DNA from 3 places in the Vreelandella gomseomensis genome. Region 2 is predicted to be linked to each of the others. Evidence: predicted binding sites of a transcription regulator. Region 2 holds the regulator's gene; each other region holds the start of a gene.
The links. Region 2 encodes FNR, which switches genes on or off when oxygen is low (the NO sensors DNR and NnrR bind a similar motif). Its sites were predicted from a motif close to TTGATNTANATCAA; they were not measured.

Region 1 (5,432 bases), on a different contig from region 2:
CCAAAGGTGACTCCGCCGCCCACCAGTGCCTCGATCGAGTCCACGTTGACACGTACGCCGTCGGCATCCAGGTGAAAGTCAATGCCGCTGGCGCTCCAGAAACGCGTGCTTTCGGTGACTAACTGCGCATAGGGTTTCTCGATAAAGACCTGGTGGTGCATGGTGCGCGATTCGGCATCAAAGCGCGTTTCCTCGATACGCCCGACGGTGAAGCCCTGGTAGGATACCGGATCCCCTACACGCAATGAGTTGCCCAGTTGGCTGATCAGGCTGATCTGCAGTCCCGCCACGCCTGTCGGGGCAACCGGCGGCGTATCCCTCACCTCGAACTCGCGGCTCGGCTCCGAGGACGCGCCGGGCTCGAGTTGAATATAAGCCCCTGACAGCACGGTGCCGAGGCCGCTGATGCCTTCGCGACCGATCCTGGGCTTTACCACCCAGAAGCGACTGTCTTCACGCAGCATGGCTTCCGCTTCGGGTTGAATCCGGGCGCGCAGAACGGCCTGGGAAAGATCCTCGGATAGCTGAACGCTCTGGACGCGACCGATTTCCACGTTGCGGCTGCGGATAAGGGTATTGCCCGCCTCGATGCCTTCGGCGTTCTCCATGGTCAGGGTAATGACCGTACCCCGGCTGGAATAGTTGTCGTATACCAGCCACAGGCCAATGACCAGCGCCACAATCGGCACAATCCAGATGGGCGATAGCCGCGACTGGGGGGCGGACTTGGCGCGATGCAAGCTGGGGTCGCTCTGGGGTTCGTTGGGCTGCACGTTGTGTTCATTAGCCATTAATTACGTCCTTATCGGCGGCGCTTCGTCGTCCTGAGTCTTTGGGGCGTCCCACAGCAAGCGGGGATCGAATGTCATGGCGGCCAGCATGGTCAGTACCACTACCGATCCGAACGCCAGGGCGGCGGGCCCGGGGTTGATCGTCATCAGCGAATCGGCGCGGATGAGGGCAACGAGAATGGCTACCACGAAAACATCGACCATCGACCATCGGCCAATAAATTCGGTGATCCGGTAAAGCCTTGTGCGCGTTTGGGCATTGAGAGCATGACTGCGGTTGACCACGCTGCATAGCCAGGCCATTGCGAATAGCTTGCCGACGGGGACAATGATGCTGGCTACAAAGATAATCGCGGCAATGGGCCAGGACCCGCCCTGAATGAGTTCGACGATACCGCCCACGATCGTCGATGGCGAGCTATTGCCCAAGCTTGTGGTGGTCATGATGGGGTAAATATTGGCAGGGATGTACATCACCGTCGCAGCGGTGAGGAGCGCCCAGGTACGCTGGACGCTATGGGGCAGCCGAGGGTGCAGCCGCTCATGGCAGCGCACGCAATGCTGTTTCCCGCTCGGGGACAGCCGGTTGATCAGTCCGCAGGTGGGGCAACTGGTGAGTTGTTGGGCCGCGGCCGACATGCCGGTCTGGGTGCCCTCCGGAGCAAGCGGCTCGCCTTCGAGGGCAAACCACATCCAGTCGGCATCGATGGACTGGATGGTCATCAATAACAGGATGGCAAAAGCGCAATAGGCCCAGAATGAAAGTCCCAGCTCGATATCGGCCAGCCCGGCGACCTTGATCAGGCTGACCAGGGCGCCAATGATGAACACGTCGGCCATCATCCAGGGCGTCAGGTGGCTAAGTGATCGCGCCGTCGAGCGGCTGAAGGGCAGGGGATCGTTGCGTAACAGACCGAACTGCAACCATAAAGTGCCGAGCAGGTAGACGGCAGGCAGTACGACGATGGTCATGATGACGCCAATGGCGACCACGGGCTGATGAAAGGCAATCAGCGTACTGGCCGTCTCGGAAAGCTCGATACGATTGCTCACGCCGCTGTAGCTGAAGCTCACAAACGGATAGGACACGGCCAGCAGTAGGGCGACCAGGGAGGCGATAGCCAGCGCCATGCTTCGCTGAGCAGGGTAGCGGTTACGCTTTACAAGCACATGCGAACAGCGCGGGCAGCTTGCTTTCTCGCCGGACTTGAGCGGCGGTAGTGCCGATACCCAGTCGCACTCATGGCAGGCACGCAGACGCCGCCGCTGGGTGCGGGTCTCGGGGGGCTGCTGGTCAACCAGGGGAGCGTTGACAGTCAGCGTGGGGCGTTTAGGAAGCCAGTGCTGTGACAAGTGGTGTTCTCGCTGACGTGGGTAAGTAAAGCACTACCTGTCGGTGATAAGTCTGTCAAACGGCGGGTAAAATCGGTGCGTCCACGATGACATTGAGGTTGACCCGTCACGATGAATGGACAATGATCGCCGCGGCCTGTATCGGGCCGTTCCAACCGATGGCATGCAATCGCTGCGCTTGCATGACCATCTTTGCACTATGCCAATATAGGGAACCTTATGTTACTTCCTCTCATCGCTGTTGTCGTTGGTTTGGTTTTGCTGATCTGGAGCGCCGAGAAGTTTATTGACGGCGCGGCGGCAACCTCCCGCTGGCTGGGGCTGTCGCCACTGCTGATCGGCATGCTGGTCATCGGCTTCGGTACTTCGGCGCCGGAAATGATGGTGTCGGTGCTTGCTGCCATGCAGGGCAATCCGGGCTTGGCGGTGGGTAACGCCTACGGGTCGAACATCGCCAATATTGGCCTGGTGCTGGGCTTCGTTGCCTTGCTGGCGCCCCTGGCGGTTCACTCAGGGGTCATTCGCAAGGAGATTCCCCTGCTGCTGGTGGTGATGCTGGTGACTGGGTTGATGCTTTACGACGGCTGGGTTGCCCGCTGGGAAGCCGTGTGTCTACTGCTTGCGCTGGTGATATTCATCGTTGTCAGCATAGTGCGCTCGCGAGGCCAGCAGGACGATGCGCTTATCTCTGAAGTGGCCGAAACCCTGGATAGCAAGCCCATGTCCCGTGGCACCGCTATCATGTGGACGCTGGTTGGCCTGGTATTGCTGATCGCCAGCTCGCGGCTGCTGGTCTGGGGCGCCGTGGAGATCGCCGTGCGCTTTGGCGTCAGCGATCTGATCATTGGCCTGACCGTCGTGGCCATCGGCACCTCCCTGCCCGAGTTGGCCTCGTCGATTACCGCGCTGCGCCGCAATGAGCATGACATGGTGCTGGGCAATGTGGTGGGGTCGAACCTGTTCAACAGCCTCGCCGTGGTCGGTTTGGCGGGCGTTATCGCCCCGATTGAAACCGGTCAGGAAGTGCTTCAGCGTGACTGGAGCGTCATGCTTGTCATGACCGTGCTGATGATGCTGTTTGCGTTTTCCTGGCGAGGTCGCCCGCGGCGCATCAATCGCTTTGAAGGCGCTGGCCTGCTGACGATGTTCATTGCCTACACGGGGTACATGGTAAGCGTGGTGGTGTTGGCGTAAGTTACTCAGTTGTTTAGGAAACACCCGTCATTCGTCAAAAATTGATCTGCGTCAACGGGACACAGGTAAATACGCAAACGTATGCCGCATACGAGGCGTCTAAGCTGTAAACTGAAGGGGTTGGTAACCAATAAGCTTAGTATCCACAAGAATAAAGCGTGACCGATAGCGGCTCAACTAAGCTTGTTACACGCCCTCGCAAGAGGGGAGTTCAATCAGGCCTCAGGAGCGTATTATGGAGCTCGATCCGCTGTTACTTTCGCGAATACAGTTCGCGTTTGTTGTTTGCTTTCACGCTATCTTCCCCGTGTTCACGATCGGTCTGGCGTCTTATATCGCCGTGCTGCACGGCCTGTTCTACAAAACGGACAATCAGGCCTGGGATCGTCTGGCACAGTTCTGGACCAAGGTGTTTGCCGTCGTGTTCGGCATGGGCGTGGTAACCGGCATCGTGATGTCGTTCCAGTTTGGCACCAACTGGAGCAACTTCTCGTTTGCCACGTCCAACTTCCTCGGGCCCGTGCTGAGCTACGAAGTGGTCACGGCTTTCTTTCTGGAAGCGGCCTTCCTCGGTGTCTTGCTTTTTGGCCGTGGCAAGGTCCCTGAAGGGGTTCACCTGTTTGCCGCGATCATGGTGGCAGTGGGCACCTTCATCTCGTCGTTCTGGATACTGTCTGCCAATAGCTGGATGCAGACGCCTGCCGGCTATGAAATGATCGACGGTCGTTTCCATATCACTTCCTGGATGGCGGCCATCTTCAACCCATCCTTCTGGTATCGCTTTGCCCATATGGGGATGGCGTCCTTCCTGACCGGCGGTTTCGTGGTAGCGGGTGTCAGTGCCTGGTTCCTGCTGCGTCATCGCGACGTAGAGGCGAATAAAAAAGCGCTCTCGATGTGCCTGTGGCTGCTTTTGTTCCTGGCGCCTGCGCAGGCCGTCATCGGTGACTTCCACGGGCTGAATACCCTCGAGCATCAGCCGACGAAAGTGGCGGCTATGGAAGGCAACTGGGAAACCAGTTCCAACGTACCGCTTCTGCTGTTCGCGCTCCCCGACCAAGAAGCCCAGAGCAATCGCTTTGAAATCGGCATTCCCAGCCTGGCAAGTATCGTGCTCACGCACAGCGCCGACGGTGAAGTTCCCGGCGTCACCGAGATGGCCCCGGATGAACAGCCCCCGGTGGCGCTGGTGTTCTGGTCATTCCGCGTGATGGTGGCGATCGGCATGCTGATGATCGGCGTTGCGATCGCAGGGCTGTTGTTGCGCCGGAAGGGGCGCGTCTTCCAGTCGCCGCTCTATCTCAAGACGCTGGTGGGCATGATCGTGTCGCCTTTCCTCGCCGTGCTTGCCGGCTGGGTAGTGACCGAATCCGGGCGTGCGCCCTGGCTGGTGTACGGCGTCATGACCCATGCCCAGGGGCTGACGCCTTCGCTCACCGGGGGGATGGCGCTCTTTACCCTGATTGGATACGTCGCGGTATATACCGTCGTGTTCTGGGTAGGTGTCTACTACCTTACTCGCGTGGTGCGTAACGGCATGATTCCAGATACTGCGGAAGTAAGCGGTGAAGTTGAGCGGGCAAAACGGCCTTTCTCAGCGGCCCATACGCCGTTCGACGGAGATTTTGAAGGAGCGAGCAAATGATCAGCCTTGACCTTGCAATCATCTGGGCCGGCATTATCGGGTTCGGCGTTATCATGTACGTGATCATGGACGGCTTCGATTTGGGGCTGGGGATCCTGTTTCCCTTTGCGCCCGACGACGAGTCCCGTGATGTGATGATGAACTCGGTCGCGCCGGTGTGGGACGGTAATGAAACCTGGCTGGTCCTTGGCGGTGCCGGACTGCTGGGCGCCTTCCCTCTGGTTTACTCGGTATTCCTGCCGGCGCTTTATATCGGGGTATTTTTGATGCTGGCGGGATTGATTTTCCGCGGTATCTCGTTTGAATTCCGTTTCAAGTCCAAGAGAAACCGCCATTGGTGGAACCGGGCATTTTGCGGTGGGTCGGCGGTTGCGGCCTTCGCTCAGGGGGCCGTGGTCGGTGCCTACATCCAGGGCTTTGCCGTTGAAGACTTTGTCTATGTGGGCGGC
Region 2 (5,432 bases):
TTCAAGACGCTGTGCAACGAGTATCCCGAGTTCAATCAGTTCTTCCGCCAGTCGCTCGCCCACAAGGCGCGCCTGCTGACCGAAAAGCGTGCCGAGGGTGGTGTCACCATGGCGGGCTTCATGCTGGCCCGCGTCAGCGAGTGCATGCGCCCACCGCTGTTGCTGCCCGCCGATGCCGATATTGCCACCGCCGTGCGCACGCTGAATGACAGCCATGCCGACAGTCTGCTGGTGGAGGCTCAAGACCAGCCGGGGATGGTGACAAAGACCGATCTGCTCAACGCTATCGTGCTGACGGAACACCCGGTCACCACGCCGCTTGCCGATATTGCCCAATATACCCTGGTCACCGTCAGCTCAAGCCACTACCTGTTCGAGGCGCTGGTCAGCATGACCCGCCACAAGGTGACGCGGGTCGTGGTGATGGATGAGGGCAAGGTCGTCGGCGTGGTCGAGCTGACCGACGTGCTGAGCTATTTCTCGAGCCGCAGTTATGTAGTCAGCCTTCAGGTGGAACAGGCCGGTGATTTGCCGGCGCTGGCGGCCGCCAGCCACCGCACGCCGGAGCTGGTCAATGCCCTGATGGCCCAGGGCGTCAAGCTGCGTTTTGCCATGGATCTGTTGGCGGCTCTCAATGGGCGCATCATGAGCAAGGCCTGGGAGTTCACCATCGACCCGGCGCACCACCCGCACAGCTGCATGATGGTCATGGGTAGCGAGGGTCGCGGCGAGCAGATCCTCAAGACCGATCAGGATAACGGGCTGATTCTCGCCGACGATGCCGAATGGCCCGACGTGGGCGAGGACATGCAGCGTCTGACGGCGACCCTGATCGAGCTTGGGTATCCGCCCTGTCCGGGTAACATCATGGTCTCGAACCCGGAGTGGGTCGCCACGGTAAGTGAATGGAAAGGGCGCATTGCGCGCTGGGCTAGCGCGCGTGACGGCGACAGTCTGATGAAGCTGGCCATCATGCTCGACGCCCACGGCGTGGCGGGCAACCCGAGCCTGTTGGCAAGTGTCCGCGAGGAGCTTTTCGAGCGCTGCTCCCGGGACGAGTTGCTGCTGTCGTATTTCGCCCGCACCGTACTGCGGTTTTCCACGCCGCTGACGCTGTTTGGCTCGCTTAAGAAGCCCCAGCACGGTATCGATATCAAGAAAGGCGGTATCTTTCCCATCGTGCACGGCGTCCGCACCATGGCCCTCGAGCGGCGTATCCATGCCACCTCAACGCTTGATCGGCTGGATGCCCTCGCCGAGGACGGCCGGCTCAATCGGCGCTTTGCCGACGACCTCGGCGAAGCCCTGGCGCTGTTTACCGAGTTGCGCCTCAAACAGCAGCTGCAGACATTATCCGAGGATGCGTCCGCCGAGCAGCAAGAGCGTTCCAACCGAGTGGTCGTGCAGGATTTGTCATCGCTCGAGCGCGATCTACTGCGCGAAGCGCTGCATATCGTCAAGGATTTCAAGCAGCGCCTCTCGCACCGCTACCACCTGGAGTATTCGTGATCAGTCGACATTATCTGGACGCCCCCTTCGGGTGGCTTGGCGGTCTGCTGCGCCGGGAAAGCGAGCGCCGTCGTTATCAAGCGTCCCCCTACGCATGGCTTTTCCAGCCTTATCTGGGCAATGAGCTGGTAGCGCTTGCCTGCTTTGCTCACCACGGTGTCATGAGCGTGGCGGCGGTGACGCTGCGCCAGCACCAACTGCTGACCAGCCGTGCGTGGGTGGCGGCGCTAAGTGAAGGCGTGCGCGACAGCGGTGCCGCCGAGCGCCGCCATCAGCTGCTCTACAACGTCGAGACGACGCTGCCCCTCAACGTCGAAAGCCTGCGTTCACTGGTTGAGTTTATCGGCAACCGACCGGTTATCGGCTGGCAGCTGGAGCAGCGTCTTGCGCCGCTCGAGCAGCAGCTGCGCTGCCATCTGGGATTCGGCCTGCCCAATGCCCGCGTGGACGTCACCAAGCTGCATCAGCGTCACCTGCGCCGTCTGCATCCGCAGGCCGAGCAGGTGGACGAGCTGGCCCAGGCGCTGGCGTGCTGGCAAGTGCCCAGTCAGGCGCCTCAGCGAGCGCTGGAAGATGCTACGGCGAGCGCGCTTTTGTATTTGCGCCTGCAGCGTAATGAGGTAGACGCCGTCTCATAGCGGCGAGCGGTTGGGCCGGGGCGTCGAGAGTTGCTAGAATGCTGATTGCTTCTCTGACTATCGGCAGTGCTAATACCATGCAACATCACCTTGATCATTTCGACCCTGCGTCAGCGACCACCGACGCAGCAGCCCGCTTATCCGAAGCGGAACATCGCGATGCCAAGCGCAAGCGTGAGTTCAACAAGCTGCAGAAGCGGCTGCGCCGAGACGTGGGCAACGCGATCATCGACTATCGCATGATCGACGAGGGCGACCGCGTCATGGTGTGTTTAAGCGGCGGCAAAGACAGCTATACCATGCTGGAGATGCTGCTCAGCCTGCAGCGCAACGCGCCGGTGAATTTTTCACTGATCGCCGTCAACATGGATCAGAAGCAGCCGGGCTTTCCCGAACATGTCCTGCCCGCCTACCTTGAGGAACGCGGGGTGGACTACCATATCCTGGAGCGCGATACCTACTCGGTGGTGAAAGAGAAGACCCCGGAAGGCAAGACCACCTGCGCGCTGTGTTCGCGTTTGCGCCGCGGGTCGCTGTACGGGTTTGCCGAAGAGATCGGCGCCACCAAGGTTGCCCTGGGCCACCATCGGGAAGATATTCTCGAGACGCTGTTCTTGAACATGTTTTTCGGCGGCACGCTGAAGTCGATGCCGCCCAAGCTGCTTTCCGACGACGGCAGGAATATCGTCATCCGTCCGCTGGCCTACTGCAAGGAAGCGGACATTGCCGAGTACGCCCAGGCGATGGCGTTCCCGATCATTCCCTGCAATTTGTGCGGCTCGCAGCCCAACCTGCAGCGGCAGGTCGTCAAGGACATGCTGGCCGATTGGGACAAACACCACCCCGGCCGTCTGGAAAGCATGTTCAAGGCCGTGACCAACGTTGCGCCCTCGCAGCTCGCCGACCGCGACCTGTTCGACTTCGCCGGCCTGGAAGCCAAGCAGACAGAGCTGATGGCGGGGCGTATTCAGGCGCTCAACGTCGGTTAGGCGGCTGGGCTTTCCTCCTCGGCCAGCTGCTGTAGTCTGGCCATGTCGAGGATCTGTACCTCGCGGCCCGAGACGGCTACCAGCGACTGCGACTGGAAGCGGCTGACAATCCGGCTGACGGTCTCCACGGCGAGCCCCAGGTAGTTGCCGATGTCGGCTCTGGGCATCGACAGGCGAAAGCTGTACGGGGAGTAGCCGCGGCGACGGAAGCGGTCGGAAAGCGTGATCAGAAAGCTTGCCAGCCGCTGGTCGGCGGTTTTGCGCGACAGCAGCCGCATCATGCGCCGGTCGTTGCGCAGCTCCTTGCTCATGCTGCGGTACAGCTGGCCGCGTAACTCCGGCAGCTTTTCCGACAGCTGATCCAGCCGGTCGAAAGGAATTTCACACACCGTGGTAGTTTCCAGGGCAATCGCGCTGCCGGGATAATGCGGCTCGTCAATCGCATCCAGCCCCACCAATTCGCTTGGCAGGTAGAAATTGGTCAGCTGATCGTTACCGCCGCCTTCGGTGGTGACCTGCTTGAGGCTTCCCGAGCGCACCGCATAGACGCTGGTAAAGTCATCGCCCTGGTGGAACAGGTGCTCGCCTTTCTTGAGCGGCGTTCGCCGTCGGATGATTGCATCAAACTGATCCATGTCCTCCAGTTCCAGTGCCAGCGGCAGGCACAGGGAGCTGAGGCTGCAGGTCTGGCAGCGCGCTTCGTGCCATACGGCTCGCCGATGACGCGTAGGTTCCGGCATACAGGTCTCCATCAGGGAACGCGTCCTTCCATTATGTAATCGGGGGGCATGCTTAACAACCGCTAAATAATCTTCGAGTATCGCCGGTTCCCCTGAGCCGGCAAGTGTGCGTCAAACGCCATGGCCAGATGACGTACCAGCAGTCGCCCAACGGGGGTAACGGTGATGACCTGATGGCGAAGAGTAGCCAGCCCGTCCTGCTGCGCCTGGTCAAGGGCGACCAGCGCTGCCTTGAAATACTCCTGAGGATCGATCTGCCAGCGCTCGCCGAGCGCCGCCAGATCCAGGCGCATGTCGCACATCAGCCGCTCGATGGCGTCGCGTCGGATACGGTCGTCGCGGCTGAGACGCACGCCCCGCCGGGTGGCGAGCCGGCCCTGGTCAAGAGCCGTTTCGTAGTCGGCGAGGACGCTTGCGTTTTGCGCGTAGCTGTCTTCCAGGCGTGAAATGGCCGATACGCCCAGGCCAATCAGGTCGCACTGGGCGTGGCTCGAATAGCCCTGGAAATTGCGTTGTAGAGTGCCGTTTTGCTGGGCAAGGGCCAGGCTGTCGTCCGGCCGGGCAAAATGATCCATGCCGATATGCACATAGCCGGCGGCGGTGAGCATGTCGATGGTGACGCGCAGCATGGTCAGCTTCTCGTCGGCATCGGGCAGCTCCTCCTGGCGAATGCGCCGTTGGGGCGGGAAACGCTCTGGAAGGTGGGCGTAGTTGAACACCGACAGCCGCGCCGGGTTCAGTTCGATGACCTGATGAAGCGTCTGTGCAAAACTGTCTGCCGTCTGCTGCGGCAGGCCGTAGATAAGATCCAGGTTGAGCGAGCGAAAGCCCAGTCGCTGGGCTTCGTCCATCAGCGTTTCGGTGAGTACCTTCGGCTGGCTGCGATTGATCGCGCGCTGTACCCGGGGGTCAAGGTCCTGAACGCCGAGGCTCAAGCGGTTGAAGCCCAGCGACTGCAGGTGACGCAGGGTCAATACATCGGCTTCGCGCGGGTCGATCTCAATGGCGTAGTCGCGCTCGGGATCGCTTGACAGGCCGAAGCGGGCGTCAAGGCGGTCGATCAGCCCGCTCATCTGGTCAAGCGTCAAGAAGGTTGGCGTGCCGCCGCCCCAGTGCAGCTGCTTGACCGGCCGCCGGGTATCAATGTGCTGTGCGGTCAGCGCCATTTCGCGGTCGAGGCGGGCCAGGTAAGGTTCGGCAAGATCAGTGTTCTTGGTGGCGATCTTGTTGCAGGCACAATAGAAGCAGATCTTGCGACAGAACGGAATATGCACATACAGCGACAGCGCCCGTTGAGCGTCGTTGCTGCGCGCCAGGGCGTCGGTAACGTCGTCGGCCGTAAACGCTTCATTGAAAGACAGGGCGGTCGGGTAAGACGTGTAGCGGGGGCCGCTGGTGGCGTAACGCTGGAGTAGCGCATCGCCCCACGCTGCAGCGTTCGAGGCGCTGTCAGTCACCGCATCATGGATGGTCGTTGGCATGGGCTCGATCCAGGTTAAAGGCTTGTCGCCAGGGTAGCGGCTGCCCTTCACGGCCGTGTTGAGCCACGTCAATAA
Region 3 (5,432 bases), on a different contig from region 2:
CGATAAACATTCGTCTGGTCTTCAGGGTCGTTCCACGTTCCATCGAATAGCAGAATCAATTTTTGTTTTGTCATTGTGTTCCCCATGATGATGCGCACCCTTGGACAGTGCTCATTACCGCTGACGGAGAGATGGCGGATGCGCTATGCGTCTCTGGGCATAGCGCCACCGGCGGCCTCAGTATTATGTAACTAATTGTAGTCGAAAATGCTTTCCTCCACCTGTTTATAGCCAATTCGAAGTAGTGCCCGGCAAGCGGTTGCCTTTCCAGCTTTCTCTTCAGGCGAGCCAGTGCATGGGGACATTTTTCTTCCTAGTTATAGCGTAACGTCTCAGTATATATGCATAATCGCTTAACTAGATGGCTAAATCTTTTGAACCATTAAAGCGCCCTGCCATGAAAGATATCCCTCCTTCCTCCTTTGTGACGACCTATCGGCGCGGGCTTGAGCTGGTCCGCTCACGCTATCCGCGCTTTTTTGTCCACCTCATACTGGTACTGCTGCTCATGCTCAGCATAGCGGCGGTGGGAGCAGCGGTTCCCTATTTGCTAAGGCAGACGACCAACCTCTTAGTGGAGGAGTCGGGTGAAGCAGCCGTGGGCATGATCTATGTCTTCGCCACGGCCTATGCAGTCGGCTGGACATTGAGCAACATGATGGAGTGGGGAAAGAATCTTGCGAGTTCATACGTGATGGCCAGGTGCGATGCGGCCGTTTATTCGAGTGTTGTGCGGCGGCTTTTGCGTTTGCCTTACCAGGCGCAGCATCAACTTGATACGGGCGTTGTCATGGCGGATGTGAACCGTGCTATGAGCAGCTTTGGCCTGATCAATCACGCCATCTTCTGGACCATCACACCTGTCGTCATCCAGCTCTGCTTTGTCTTCGGCATTCTCTGGCAGGTGATCAACCTTACCTTCGCGGCCGCCTTCATACTGGCCATCGTTGTGCTCTTCGTATTGACCTACCGAATTGCCGATACCACAACCCGCATTCACAAGAATTTCTACCAGACACATACCCAGCTAAGTGAGTTTCTTGCGGAGCGTCTACGCGCCCTGTACGACATCAAGATCAACCTCGCGGCAGGGCATGAAGAGCGCACTCTCGACCGGCATCTGCGCACCTACGTTCACACCGTGTACGGTACCCACGCCAAGCTCAGCGGCCTGATGGGTGGCCAGGTACTAGCGGTGGGCCTGGTGTTGGGTGGGTTCACGCTCTATACCGTCAGCGAAACGCTACGCCAGCGCTATCAAGTCGGCGACTTCATTATGATCACGACCTATGTGGTGCAACTCACCTCCCCGTTCGTCATGATTGCGGCGGCGCTGATCGACCTCAAGAAGAACTACGTCGCCCTCGGTGACGGCCTTCGATACCTTGACCTGCCGACCGAGCCACAGCCCACAGGCAATATCGCCCTTGATCATCAGCAGCCTGTCTTCACGCTGCGTGACGTGACCCTACGCGCCGATGACGCCACTTCCGCCATGCCGCTCAGTGCAGAAATTCAGGCTGGCAAAATGTACGGGGTGCGTGGCCCATCCGGAAGCGGAAAATCCACGCTGTTGAGGACCCTTCTGGGGCTCCAGCCTCAGGCAACTGGCGAGATTCTCTTCCACGGTGTCAGTGTTAGCCAGCTTTCACCTGAGGACATCCTTGGCGAAGTGAGTGTGGTTCCCCAAGCGCCGCTGATTTTCAGCGGTAGCGTTCGCGAGAACCTATTGTACGCGCACCCTCATCCCGTGCCTGACCAGGAGCTGCTGGCACTTGTCGAACTCTTGGATCTAGAACGGATCGGCGGTGAAACTTCTGGTGAAAGCGTGCTGGATCGGGATGTCGGTGTACAGGGAAGGAACCTTTCCGGTGGGGAGCAGCAGCGCATCGCCATCGGCAGAGCGCTGCTGCGCGGCACACCCACCATGATCCTCGATGAGCCCACAGCGGCGCTAGATAGTGCGCGCGAGATTCAGCTCATGCAGGCGCTAAGGTCACGCGTTGAGACCCTGGTAGTAGTAAGCCACCGTGAGCAGGTGCTGGCGCTTGCCGATGAGTGCATAGATGTTGGGCCGAACAACTCGCCGATAATATCTGAGCGGGGGAGCTAAGCTTTATGACCAGAACGGATCAAGAAGGTGATGGCTCGATACCGTCGAGGCGGCGCTGATTCGAATCGGTACAAGCCCGAGACTCATTCAGCGGATGGTGACGTCGCTCATTATTTATTTCTCTACGCCTACATAATTGTCGTGATAGCACATTGTGAAGATCCATAACGCGCCGAGCGCACCGGTGGCCTTTACAGATCGGAGCGGCGTAAAGGACATCCGTGTGACGCGTATTATTAGCGCTCATTTATCGGCTTTGTTCATCCACTGGGTGAGAATATTATCAGCCCAGTGCTGACCATACCGAGAAGGCTTTGACTTGAGGTTGAATGCTTTCGCAGCGTGCTTCATTGCCTCATCCGCTCCTTTTGAGTCCCAGCCATTTTTTATACACCAAGCCCTAATGTTCTTCGGATCTTCGACTTCATTGTGGGCACGTAGAATTCGGAACGCATCTTTCACGGCTTCTTCATCACGCGGATTCAAGATGCGACTCCCTAGATTAATCCTGCCTGTAATTGATTCTAATGCAGCCTCGACAATAGGGTTATCTATCAGTACGGCACCAGTTTGTTGTTGTCCGGGCATGACTGGATTCCAAGTGCGAACCCACTCCTCAACTGCCTCTGGAATATGAGGAACACATATAACAATCTTGAAATTACCATTTGAATCAACGGAATCCATCATCCGCTGATCTGCATATACAGCAAGCACCGCGTCGGCTTTTGTATAATTCTTGAACGACCTTTCTGTCTCAAGACGTAACGAACACTGCCCAAACCGTACAGACTTGCCGCCACTAAGGGGCTTTGTTGCATTTTCACCTAACACAGCCGACAAGGTTGTATGCTGTAGATTCCCTTTTACGGGAATGAGTAGAACACACTCCCTAATATTTTTATCGTCGTTAGCAAGCTCGGCTAGAACCTGCAAGGCAGTCTTTATTGCGGCTCCATCAAATTCGTCGTCAAGAATAACAACTCTTTTCGGATCCATGGGTATATCTTCCTTTTTCATGCGCTAACGCCAGCCAGCATGCGCGGCTAAGAAATGGAGGCGAAGCCGCAATGTAGTAGGCGTCGCCGTGACTGGCCTGGTTAAATTTTTAGCCGTTTCCTGCCATTGTGATGCTTGCAGTGAGAATTCGGCTTACTAAACCAGACGCAGAACTCATTGCCCCTTTCTCTAGGGCTTGGCGTATTTGAGCGCCTAACGTTTCCGACGGTTTTTTCAGAGATTCTGGAACCTTGAGAGCCTCAAGCCCTTTAGGCGAAAGCACCACACCGGAGGCTTCGTGGTGGCACCATTTATTGAGCCAAATATATCCAGCTCTTTCTAGCCAGCTTACCGACTGTGCGTAGACTTCATATTTATCGAGGTATGAAACTCCATCGTCTGTTTCGTCATCCCAGAGCTCGATAGCCAAATCATTGAAGTGAAGATCAGTTGGCACGGGGAAGGTCCCATAAAGCTCACTGAATACAGATGCTACGCATCGATTGAAAAACTCAATATTATCGGTCATATATGATTTAACAGGTATTAGACTGCCCTTCTTATGATTGAGTGAACGTTTCTGCACGTTCATACGACAAATGCAGCCTACAAAATCTACGCTAAGTCATTGATAGGCATAATCACTAATTCCCATTAGGCTGTATATACAAAGTTCGCGCGCCTGCGGCATTTCCCTGAATTTCCGCTCAGGGTCTAGACTCCTCATTCGCTCTCTTCTCCAGCAAACGCCACCCTACCCGCTATCGTTTCCATGCCTTCAATCGGCTGCTCGTAGCTCCAGGCAATGTCTTGGTTGTCGCCCAGCGAGAAATACACCGTGTCGCCTTTAAATGGGCAATGGGTGGTCGTTTCTGAGGGGGTAAGCAAATCCATCCGCACGTCTTCGCGTGGAATGTAACGCCGTGGCGGGTAGCCGGTTTCGCGGAGCTCAAGGGCGTTGGTTGAGTCGGCAAGCAATGTGCCATCAACATGCACCTGCACGCGTTGGCTAACGGGGTGAAGCGTAATGCGGGGTGCCTGTGGCATTAGGTTGTTCCCTGCGGCTTTTTAGCTCTAGTAAAATTAGCCTAGCAGCAAAGTTCGTTGAATCCCATGCTCTTCCCATCACACTTTAGGCGCGAGCATGACCTGGATCATGTGGGTGTGATAACGGCTAAACGTTCGGGTTATCCCCATTCACGAACGAATACAGCTAAATATCAGACCGATACGTCCAGCCCTGATTGGCCCAGCGCGGACAAGCAATTAGCGTTTTTTAAGATTGCTTCCTGTTCTGCTTGCCTGAGTGGTCATGATCAGGCCGATTACGATCAGCGCTACCCCAATGAAATCCTCCACACGCAACGGCTCCCCTAGTATTAGATAAGCGAGTAGTACGCCGAAGAACGGATTAAGAAGGTGATAGCTCGACGCCGTGGAGGCGCCGCTAAGTCGAATCAGCACAAGCCAGAGGCTCATGCCGCCGATGGTGACGACAAGTACCAGATGTGTCATCGCTACTATGGAAGCGGTAGAAGGCACGGTAAGCGGCTGCCCAAACGCCATTGCCATGGGGAGAAGTGCGATAGCGCCAGCAATGGATTGCCAGAAATTGGCCTGTAAGATGGGAAGGCCTGCGCCTTGGCCTCGAAAGAAAACAGTGCCACTGGCAAAGGCGAGCATGCCACCGGTTGCCATCAGTATGCCCCATACATCCACCGGCATGCCGCTAGCAACGCCAGAGATAACCACTACCCCCACTAGGCCCAGCGCGGCGCCGAGCAGCTTCATTGGGGAAAGCGGTTCTACGCCCCACCATGCGGATAGCAAGCTGGTGGCCAGCGGTGCGCAGCTGACAATCACAATAACGACCTGGGGGCGAACCGTCTGCAAGGCGGCAAAGCTCAGCCCCAGGTAAAGGGCGTTGTTAAGAACGCCGAGCAGCAATCCGCGCCGGATAGCGATGCGATCCCCATGGGTTGTCCACCGGAAGCCGCCGCAGCTAAGGCAAAGGGGCAGCATCAGTATCGCACTCAACAAGAACCGGAGTGTAAGCAGCGTAAAGGGATCAAAATCCGTCAGCGCAATGGCGCCGGCGATAAATGCCGAACTCCAAACGATACTGAAAATGACCACCAAACCGGTTAACGCGAAATGGTTCATGTCTCCCCCCAGAAGCTCCCGCTGGCTTTTCATCACTACGTAATAGAGGGTGCATGGGAGTTAGGTGCAGTGGAAATTAATTATTAACCCACCATAATTAGATAAATTAATGTTTAGCATGGAGATAAAGCGTGTTTGATTGCCAACCCTCCCCCTT

Region 1: a site for FNR is predicted at 3,380-3,393, ahead of QC815_RS05860 (cytochrome ubiquinol oxidase subunit I). Genes of this name have one in related genera too.
Region 3: a site for FNR is predicted at 4,257-4,270, ahead of QC815_RS14580 (DUF427 domain-containing protein). Genes of this name have one in related genera too.

The regions. Positions count from the first base shown of each region.
Region 1 covers NZ_JARWAI010000004.1:5,241-10,672, reverse strand. Annotated here, with positions in the region: gene pqiB (intermembrane transport protein PqiB) at 1-791, opposite strand, end outside; gene QC815_RS05870 (paraquat-inducible protein A) at 795-2,144, opposite strand; gene QC815_RS05865 (calcium/sodium antiporter) at 2,364-3,338, shown strand; gene QC815_RS05860 (cytochrome ubiquinol oxidase subunit I) at 3,574-4,983, shown strand; gene cydB (cytochrome d ubiquinol oxidase subunit II) at 4,980-5,432, shown strand, end outside.
Region 2 covers NZ_JARWAI010000001.1:366,092-371,523, reverse strand. Annotated here, with positions in the region: gene QC815_RS01600 (DUF294 nucleotidyltransferase-like domain-containing protein) at 1-1,509, shown strand, start outside; gene QC815_RS01595 (3'-5' exonuclease family protein) at 1,506-2,147, shown strand; gene ttcA (tRNA 2-thiocytidine(32) synthetase TtcA) at 2,186-3,136, shown strand; gene fnr (fumarate/nitrate reduction transcriptional regulator Fnr) at 3,133-3,876, opposite strand; gene hemN (oxygen-independent coproporphyrinogen III oxidase) at 3,939-5,357, opposite strand.
Region 3 covers NZ_JARWAI010000011.1:143,744-149,175, reverse strand. Annotated here, with positions in the region: gene QC815_RS14600 (DUF2235 domain-containing protein) at 1-98, opposite strand, end outside; gene QC815_RS14595 (ATP-binding cassette domain-containing protein) at 398-2,113, shown strand; gene QC815_RS14590 (hypothetical protein) at 2,357-3,133, opposite strand; gene QC815_RS14585 (hypothetical protein) at 3,222-3,641, opposite strand; gene QC815_RS14580 (DUF427 domain-containing protein) at 3,836-4,159, opposite strand; gene QC815_RS14575 (DMT family transporter) at 4,379-5,275, opposite strand; gene QC815_RS14570 (LysR family transcriptional regulator) at 5,407-5,432, shown strand, end outside.